DNA from 3 places in the Phyllobacterium sp. SB3 genome. Region 3 is predicted to be linked to each of the others. Evidence: riboswitches for the same ligand, from Rfam matches in the RefSeq annotation. Region 3 holds a riboswitch; each other region holds the start of a gene.
What was found. Region 3 has a riboswitch for thiamine pyrophosphate ahead of thiB (thiamine ABC transporter substrate binding subunit). Riboswitches for the same ligand answer to the same signal wherever they lie in the genome.
Positions count from the first base shown of each region.

Region 1: linked by a shared signal. The riboswitch ahead of ABKW30_RS10355 (ABC transporter permease) and the one ahead of thiB (thiamine ABC transporter substrate binding subunit) in region 3 are both predicted to bind thiamine pyrophosphate.
Region 2: linked by a shared signal. The riboswitch ahead of thiC (phosphomethylpyrimidine synthase ThiC) and the one ahead of thiB (thiamine ABC transporter substrate binding subunit) in region 3 are both predicted to bind thiamine pyrophosphate.

Region 1 is NZ_JBDYKI010000002.1:805,968-809,244, forward strand. It holds gene ABKW30_RS10350 (ABC transporter substrate-binding protein) at 1-768, opposite strand, end outside; gene ABKW30_RS10355 (ABC transporter permease) at 765-1,544, opposite strand; TPP riboswitch at 1,685-1,787, opposite strand; gene ABKW30_RS10360 (type II restriction endonuclease) at 2,071-3,277, opposite strand, start outside.
Region 2 is NZ_JBDYKI010000003.1:554,668-557,944, reverse strand. It holds gene thiC (phosphomethylpyrimidine synthase ThiC) at 1-1,444, opposite strand, end outside; TPP riboswitch at 1,547-1,667, opposite strand; gene ABKW30_RS13875 (NAD(P)H-dependent oxidoreductase) at 1,712-2,281, opposite strand; gene rpsU (30S ribosomal protein S21) at 2,461-2,736, opposite strand; gene ABKW30_RS13865 (sulfatase-like hydrolase/transferase) at 2,997-3,277, opposite strand, start outside.
Region 3 is NZ_JBDYKI010000001.1:308,723-311,999, reverse strand. It holds gene thiP (thiamine/thiamine pyrophosphate ABC transporter permease) at 1-374, opposite strand, end outside; gene thiB (thiamine ABC transporter substrate binding subunit) at 380-1,393, opposite strand; TPP riboswitch at 1,440-1,550, opposite strand; gene ABKW30_RS01575 (ABC transporter ATP-binding protein) at 2,312-3,031, opposite strand; gene ABKW30_RS01570 (ABC transporter ATP-binding protein) at 3,012-3,277, opposite strand, start outside.

The sequences.
Region 1 (3,277 bases), on a different contig from region 3:
TGGATAGGCTCTCACAAACAGCTCCCAGGCCTCCTGCGGGTGGTTGGTCATGAAAATGGAGGCTTGCTCGACGGCGCCGAGAAAACGGCGTAGCCTGCTGTCTTTGGCAGCGTCCCGATGTGTTACGTAGATCAGTTCATCATATGGCGGAACGCCATATTCTTCCGGAAAGAAGGATCGTCCTTCATGGCCGGCAAGCTTCATTTGCGTTAATTCGAAATTGCGGAACCCGCCAAGCGTCGCATCCACCTTGCCGCCAATCAGCGAAGGCGAAAGCGAAAAGTTGACATTGATCAATTCCACATCGTCCTTCGTAAGCCCTTCCGCCGCGAGCATACGCCTCAGCATCGCGTCTTCGAAGCCAGAGACGGAAAAGCCGATCTTCTTGCCCTTGAGGTCTCCAAGGCTCTTGATAGGACCATTCGCCAGCACTGTCACCGTGTTGAGGGGCGTTTCCACCAGTGTGCCGAACCGCACGAGGGGCAAACCGGCCTCATGGTCGAGATAAAGGCTGGGCTGATAGTGAATGCCAATATCAGCCTGCTTGGCTGAGACCAGCCGCGGTACGGCAGACGGATCGGCCGGCGGGATAAACTCGACGTCGAGGCCCGCATCTGCAAACAACCCACGCTCCTTTGCGATGATCATGGGCGCATGGTCCGGATTGACAAACCATTCCAATAGCACGGTGAGCTTGTCAGCGGCCTGCACTGGCACTGGCAGCAAACTGGCGAGAGTGATAAAGCTTGCAAGAACGAAGCGGTTCATATCTGGACGTTTCTCCTGAAGGACGGGGATTTAGGGGAAGTCTCATGCGCCCAAGGGGTCAGCCCCCTCGTCAGTGCATCGACCATAAATCTGAGAAGAAGGGTAAGCAGGGCGAGGACTGCCATTGCTGCAAATACAATATCGGTTTGCATGCGCGCATTGGCCTGAACCATGACAAACCCGAGCCCGGCGGATGCCCCGACCCATTCGCCGATAACAGCGCCAAGCGGGGCCAATGGTGCTGCGACCCGAAGACCGGATACGAGGCTGGGAAGGGCAAGCGGCATACGTACTTGAACCAGAGACTGCCAGTGCGTCGCATCGGTCAACGAAACGGCATCGAAAATGTCGCGATTGGTGCGATGCAGGCCGTCGGTAAATGCGGAGGCGACGGGAAAGAAGATGATGATTGTCGTCATTGCAACCTTGGAGGCTATGCCGAAGCCGAGCCAAAGAACGAGGATCGGCGCCAGCACAAAGACGGGAAGGGCTTGCAGCACGATCACCATCGGCCAGACCATCTGACCGAAGCGCGGCCATGCCGCAATTGCGAAGGCGGTGGCTGCGCCAAAACACGTTCCCAGTATCAGACCCAACACAATTTCCGTACACGTGATCAAACTATTCTCAATCAAAAGGCCGGGCTGGCGCAGGAAAGTCGTTGCGACCGCGATCGGCGCGGGAAGAATGTAATGGGGAGGCGCAAACAGCCAGATGCCCACCTGCCAGGAAACAACAAGTATAATGAGAGCAGAGCCCGCGTGAGAGGCGCGCATGATGGCTTATGTGGAACCGATAGGGGCGGAACGAATTCGACACATGCCGACGAAATTGAAAAACTTGTACATCACAGATCGATCTCCAGACGATGATCACAGGAAATCCAGGCAAAGCGAAGAAGAGAAAGGGGTGGCCGGATAGCGCCGGTTTCCGTTCCTACGCCGGCATGACCCGGATCAGGTTCAAGGGTCCAGCTCAACGCCATCTCAGCATCGTACGATGCTCCCCTCGGAATGGAACGAACGTGTCGTGTTTTGGAGGTCCTGTCAATGGCGCGACGGATATTGTCTGCTGGATGCAGGTGAAGCCAGAAACACTTGGTTGTAAAAGTTTATCCAACTAGTGCTCATAATAACTTCAAATCAGATCCGGACAACGCCACAGCCCGGACAGGAAACCTCTGATTCAAATATAAGCCTGACGTTTCAGCCTGGCCGGGTATTGCTGATCGAAGTAAGCAACCATCTGTCTGAATGACGAACTTTTGCTGGTAAATATGAACCAAAGATTGAATGGGCAACGTCAGGTTTTGTCTTGAGGCCCGGTTACAAGGGAGAGGAACATGGACACATCGATCACCCAGTTTTGCTGCGACGGCTTGTAGGTCGTGTGGATTTTTCTTGGCAGTACCAGTTGCAGCTTCTTGGTCTGCATCTCGTCGGTCTGGTTTTCGGATATGCCGGGTTCCAGTGTCAGAAGATGCTTGTTGTCTATGCGCTCGGCTTCCGACAATACCTGCCGCCAGCGATCCTTGAGCGTCGACTTTGAACCGAGCATGAACAGGCGTTCGGCCGGATACTCCGGATCGCGATACTCGACCTGTCCCGGGAACAGGAAGTCCGGCTTGTTGCGGTTTTCTGTCTCGACACCACGGGCATAGCGAATGCCATGCGCAATAAAGATTGCCTCAAGATGGTTTTCAAGGGCAGAGCCGGCGCGAGATTTTCGCCGGTTCTGGACGCTGAGCGAAAAGCTGAGGAAGCCGTCGACATCGGCATCATCAGCCGAGCCGAAACCGTTGCTGATCCGTTCAGCCACGATGCGCCGCTCGAGCCTTCGAAACAGCTGCTCCTCTCTGTCGATCCAGGCAACAAGCGCTGCGTCGGGATCGTCCTTTGCCGAAACCTCGGGGAGGGATGACCGGGCCAGCTCCGAAAAGACCCGGGTTGTCGGAAATACCAGGCCGAACTTCTCGATCAGTGTATCAAGCGTATTGGCTTCCGGTTCCGCAGGCTCGATGCCGAGTTCATCCAGGATATAGCGGGCTGTGAAATCCAGCTCCGCATCATGCGACCCCTCGATCTCCTGGTAGGTAAACCGGAATTCCGGTTGCTCATCCAGATCGAAGAGCCACAGGAGCTGGTTCTGGATGGTGCTCTCGGCCGGAGTAATGATCACCATGGCGGACCTATCGCGGCAAACGGCGAGGAAGAATACGTCCCCCTGCCGCATCATGCCGGTGATTTCGTTCTCATAATAATAGAGACGGTATTCGGTGCGGGTCGGATGCCGGCGTCTTGCATCGTACCAGCTGAGGCTGCCCTCGACCGTAATTGCCTCCTGTTCATGGCCAAGCCAGATGAAGCGGGCAGGGATATTCCTGCGATCATCATCGCCAAAGAGACGGCGCAGTTCCATCGTGCCGTTGAATTCATGCTGGTGCGATATGGCGGGGGACGTCTCCACGGCACTGAGACGCTTGACGACGATCCCCTCAAAGCAGTCTGAC
Region 2 (3,277 bases), on a different contig from region 3:
ATCCCAAATGCTCCTTGGGTGTAACGTAGCAAAGCATCGCCGTACCAAACCAACCGATCATTGCAGCACCGATACCAGATGTAATGTGATCGTAACCGGGGGCAATATCGGTGGTGAGCGGTCCAAGCGTATAGAAAGGTGCCTCGCCGCAAACGGCAAGCTGCTTGTCCATATTCTCCTTGATTTTGTGCATCGGGACATGGCCTGGCCCTTCAATCATGACTTGGCAATCTTTGGCCCAGGCAATTTGTGTTAGTTCACCTAAGGTCTCCAACTCGGCAAACTGCGCTGCATCGTTTGCATCGGCTATTGAACCTGGACGCAAACCATCTCCAAGGGAGAAGCTCACATCATAAGCTCGGCAGATATCGCAAATCTCATCAAAATGTTCGTATAAAAAGCTTTCGCGATGATGATGTAGACACCATTTTGCCATTATGGATCCGCCCCGCGAAACAATACCTGTGACGCGGTTTACAGTCAGAGGAATATAGTGCAGCCGCACACCCGCATGAATGGTAAAATAATCAACTCCCTGCTCTGCCTGTTCGATCAGCGTATCTCTGTAAACTTCCCACGTCAGGTCTTCCGCGATACCTCCTACTTTTTCCAGCGCCTGATAAAGCGGAACTGTTCCAATCGGTACGGGCGAATTACGAATGATCCACTCGCGAATATTGTGAATATTACGACCTGTCGAAAGATCCATCACAGTATCGCCACCCCAGCGAATGGCCCAAACCATCTTCTCCACTTCTTCTTCCATCGAAGATGTCACGGCCGAATTACCGATGTTGGCATTAATCTTTACCAGGAAATTCCGGCCGATAATCATTGGCTCAAGTTCGGGGTGATTTATGTTGGCCGGTATAATAGCCCTGCCTCGAGCTATTTCTTCACGGACGAATTCTGGCGTTACATGATCCGGTACTGAAGCACCGAAGGACTCACCATCCCGCACTATGTTTCGGGCCACGTCACGGCCAAGATTTTCCCGAACTGCAACGTATTCCATCTCAGGCGTGATAATCCCGGCGCGAGCATACGCAAGCTGGGTTATGGCTTTTCCATCACGAGCCTTGCGGGGTTGATGCAGTATGGGGAATTCTCGGGTTAGTCGCTCACCAGTGGCGAAACCATTGTCGGCGGATTGGATCAGCCGTCCTTCGTAGGAGTAACTATCGGCCTGCTGCCCAACCTTCCATGTCTCACGGGTGCGTTCGATACCTTTATTGATATCAATACTTCTGGCTGTATCGGTGTAAGGGCCAGATGAATCATAGACAGCAAGATTTGGTTCACCCGCAGTAGGATGAACGGAAATTTCACGTAAGGGAACGCGAATTTCGGAATGAATGTTTCCCGGTTTATAAACCTTGATCGAAGCAGGAAGCGGCCCCGTTGAAACCTTTGGGGCCTCGATAATTTTTGTTACAGCAGTCATCGTCAGGTTCCTTTGCGTTATTGCAGGAAACCCAGTTCTGTGCCGGAAGGATGAAAGAAGCTTCGCGAATCCAAAAATGGATTCAGTGCCAATGCACCATGCGCGATAACCTTTGCACCGTCCCTACGCCAGTGTGAACTGGATCAGGTTCAACGGGTCACTGCGCTTGGCTATGCCTGAAGCAGTATCTCAGCCCCTTGTCGGGACTCCCCTGGTGAATGGCTTAAAGTGAACCGCTGGACACGTTATTGTCAAGCGGCTCTACAATCATGAATTCCGAAGCGGCTTCAACACACCGGCCCACTTGGCCAATTCTGTCAAAACAGTCGTAGCGCTGGTCGCGACAAGTTCGTTTGGTGTAAACACGCCATCATCATTGATAAACTGCTGATAGGAAGGGATTGGAACACTCTCGCCAAGCGGCACCATGCGGAGTGCCGACAATAGACCCTTGACAGATTCCGTGGCGCGCAAACCGCCCGAAACACCGCCATAACTGACAAAGCTTGCAGGCTTGTAGTTCCACTCATTCCACAGGTAGACCAGCGCATTTATCAATGACGGTGGGGCGTTATAGTCATATTCCGGCATAACAAAAATATAAGCATCGCCCGGCTCGATGGCCTCACTCCACTTCTTGGTGTGTTCATGCTCGTACTTTTTCATGCGAGGATGATTCGGCTCGTCGTAGATTGGCAGATTGAAATCAGCAAGATCGATCAGCACAGGCTCAAACTTGCCATCCTGCTTGGCAAACTCATTAAACCATTTTGCTACCGCAGGACCGCCGCGGCCTGGGCGCGTGCTTGCGATGATAATATTAAGCTTCAGTGCCATAGCGATCATATCTCCAAAAATCTGCGATGATCGATAAGTAAATACATTAATGCTTCGTGCAAGAAGGCACTTTTTTGAAACCGCACGATGCTGAAAGTACAATAAAACGAAACCCGCTACGGCCTTTCAGCCATGCGGGTTTGTCGTCACGATGAAAGGCAACAAAGGCCTATCAATATTTAGCGGTTATTGTAGTCGTTCCCTGCTGGCGCACCAGGACGTACAATACGTTCTTTCTTTTTCGGGCCGGGTAACAGACCCTCACGCTGAGCCTGCTTGCGTGCTGCCTTGCGGGCGCGGCTTACAGCTTCAGCTTTTTCACGAACGCGGCGTTCGGATGGCTTTTCAAAAGCCTGACGGGCTTTCATTTCGCGAAATAGACCTTCGCGTTGCATCTTCTTCTTCAGAACCCGAAGGGCCTGTTCAACATTGTTATCACGGACGAGAACTTGCAATCGTTTTCCTTACTCATGCTTGCCTCGTCTTGCGGAGACGAAAATGACCACAATCAGACAAGCGTTTTAAAGAATTGCCCCTACGGCAATCCGGAGAAGCGCGGACTTTATTCAACCCCGCGCCAAAAATCCAGTGCACCCAAGCAATTAACTTGGTGCAGTCCCAATGTAGTTGTTCAAAACACTACTTTCGTAATCATTACATCAGCAGCCCAAACACCGGCCGGCAGGCTAAATCCCGACGCTTGGCTCACAGGAAATTACTCATCATGTTTATTCGCACCCGTCGTCACGGGTTGCGCGCCGATATGATCTGCAAATGTCGCGCTTGTAAATCCATAAGTTTGGCTTTCGTTCGTTTCCGGCAGCATGCCACGATTCCATTTGAGCCATTCAAGTCGGATGCTTTTATAAGTATCCGGTAGTCGATTTTTGAGATTTGCCCGCTCTAACGGGTCATCTACAACGTTGAAAAGGAACTCATTCGCTAGAATCTTGAGATATTTATAGTTTCCGATACGTGCTGCACGCTGAGCATTTC
Region 3 (3,277 bases):
AGCCATGCAAATGTTGAGGCAAGCAATCCGTTCCGCCCATAAATACTGGTGATACCGAGGACAGCTACAAGCGCCGGCAATGCCAGTGGCAGCGCAAACAACCGTAATATCATCCCGCGCCCGGGAAAACTCTGCTGTGAGTGCAACGCGCATGCAAGCGGGATGGCAAATCCCACCGAAAGCACCATGGAAAGCAGCGCTTGCAGGATTGTGAAACGAGCGATCCGCCAGAGATAGCTGTCGAACGCGGCAAACCCTTCCGTGCTGCCACGGAAAGCTTCGATTGCAAGGCTGAGTAAAGCGCCGCCTGCCAATATACTGAGAAAGGCGAGGGCGAGAGCCCCCGCCACAGGTTTGATCAAGCTTGCCGCCATTGGTGTTATTTACTCATGGCTTCCAGCCATTCGTCGATCCAGGCTTTGCGGTTTTCAGCCACTTCTTCAGCCGTGAAAGTGAGTGTCTTGGACGGTTTTACCAGCGTATCGAAAGCCGGGTTAAGCGGAGTGGAGGTTTTCGCCGCCGGATACATCCAGTTGCTTTCCGGAATGGTGTCCTGAAAGGCAGTACCTGTCATGAATGTCAGGAACTGCGCTGAAAGCGGGTTTTGGGACCCGTTCACCGTTTGCGCCGCTACTTCGACCTGCAAATAATGGCCTTCTTCGAAAGAAGCGGCTTTATAGCGGTCGGTTTTTTCGGCGATCAGGTGATAGGCAGGTGATGTGGTGTAGGAAAGAACCAGCGGCGCTTCACCTTTGGTGAAGAGCCCATAGGCTTCCGACCAGCCGGGCGTAACGGTCAAGACACGGTCTTTCAACTTAGCCCAGGCTTCACCGGCTTTGTCGCCATATACCGACTTGACCCACAATACGAGACCAAGACCCGGCGTTGAGGTACGGGGATCTTCAATGACAATCTTCTGCTTCGGGTCACCTTCAACGAGGCTTTTTAAACTCGCAGGAGCGTCTTTGATTTTCTCGCTGTCATAGATGACGGCGAAGTAGCCGTAATCATAAGGAACGAAGGTATCATCCTTGAATCCACCGGGGATATCGACCGTGCTGGCGTCGATACCATGTGGCGCGAAAAGTCCGGTTTGCCGGGCTTCATAGGTCAGGTTGGTGTCAAGTCCGAGAACAATGTCAGCCTTTGTAGAAGCCCCCTCGAGTTTCAGCCGGTTGAGCAGTGCAACGCCATCGGCAACTGCAACAAAGTCGACTGTGCAGGTGCATTGTTTCTCGAAAGCCACTTTGACTTTCGGTCCCGGTCCCCATTCGGCTGTAAAGCTTTCATAGGTATAGACCGTCAGCTTGCCTTCTGCGCTCGCAGTGCCGGCAATGCCTAATGCAAAAGCACTGGTAACAACGGCAAACTTCATAAGATCGGGTAGTCGCATAGGCACCTCCTGGAGTTGGATTTTCAAAAGGATAGGTGCGCCGGCCTGTAGAGCCGCATCTAATCCCTCCGCCGGTACAAACCGGATCAGGTTCCGCGGGTTGACTGGATTGTTCCAGCCTCTCAGCCTGTTGATGCAGGCACCCCGTTAGAGCAGGAGCCAGATTAAAGACTATAGCCATCAAGCGCAAGCGGCCATAGGCTAGCCGCTTGTTTTTGTTGTGCTTCCCCCTTGCCACGCCCGCTTTTGCGTCTGGCTGTTGATGGATGGGGAAAGACGGGCGGTCATCGAAGCGCGTCTTGGTAGATAAATTATGCGATCCGAGGACCGCCCGTCCGGCGATTTTGTCATCTGCCCGTTCCGCTTGGGGGGCTCCGGCTGCGTCAGGCACGCCATTTGCGGCATGCCCCTAGTCGCCGACGCCCCTTAAAGTGCTCGTCCAGCACGCGCCGCTCCTAGTAACGGCAGGGGAACCCTTGGACAGAACTTCCCCGGACAACGGGTCCGTAACCCGCCATCGGAGGCGCCCATCCTTCCCCAACTTCGAACGGCTCCGGAAGCAGTTCCCCGCGGGAAGGACACGAAAAGAATAAATCAGCTCCAAAGCTGTTGGATAAGTTTTCCGAGATTATTTTTGGAAGGGAGGAGCAACCGCAGTTTTTCGGTCAATGCAGGCTCGGGAAGTGGGAGTTTGCCTAAACAGAATGCGTGGTTCGCCCTTCGACAAGCTCAGGAGGGCTCACCATGAGGAAGGTTAGTGGGCTGCACGCTAATCATCAGCGTTTGCAGATACATTGCAAATCCTGACTCCCTGCAATTACCGTCCTTCCTCGTGGTGAGCGTCCTGAGCTTGTCGAAGGGCAAATTATGCAGGGATTTACGCAGTCGATCTTCCTCGTGGGAGTAAAAGCTTACGCATTAATGAACCAGACCGGAAACGCCCAGTAGCGTCTCGATCGTATCGCCCTGTTGTTTCAATTCCGCACTGGTGCCTTGCCAGGCAATTCGTCCGCGTTCCAGAATGAGCACATGCTCGGCAAAGTCGAGCGCGCTTTGTATGCGCTGTTCAACGAGCAGGATGGTCATTTCCCCGCTGGATGCCAAACGCGTAAGCGCGGCCATCAACTCTTCGCAAATTACCGGCGCCAGCCCTTCCAAAGGCTCATCAAGTAGAAGCACGCTGGGTTTCCCTAGAATCGAACGAGCCGTTGACAGCATCTGCTGTTCGCCGCCGGAAAGTTGAGAGCCGAGATTTTTCCGTCGCTCCTTCAGGCGGGGAAACATGTCATACGCTTCCTCCAGCGCCGATTGCGGGCGGCCCTTCAAACCGACGAAAAGATTTTCCTCGACGGTTAGCGAAGCGAAAATGCAGCGTGCCTGCGGAACATACCCCAACCCTTTCAGGGCACGGGCAGAGCTGTCGAGGGTTTCAATGGCCGTATCGTCAAGCCGTATCGAGCCATTGTAACGGCGCGTCTGCCCGGCAAGTGTTGCGAGCAATGTTGTCTTGCCCATGCCATTGCGTCCCAACACAGCGAGGCGGCCACCAGAAGGTACCGAAAATGAAATGTCTTCCAAAATGCGGGTTGGGCCATATCCGGCACTAAGACCTGTGACCTCAAGCGACGCTGCTGTCATGGCCATAACTCCCAAGATAGGCTTCACGTACGCGGGGATCGCGTGTCACATCGGCTGGTGATCCGTCGAAAATAATCTCACCAGCGGCCAGGACGATGACCCTTTTGGCAAAGCGAAAAACAAGATCCATGTCGTGTTCGATCATCAGCACGGCGAGGTTGTCAGGCAGTTTTGCAAGTGCTTCCTCAATGCGTCCGGTATCGCTTTGCGGAACACCTGCGGCGGGCTCGTCGAGCAACAGAACCT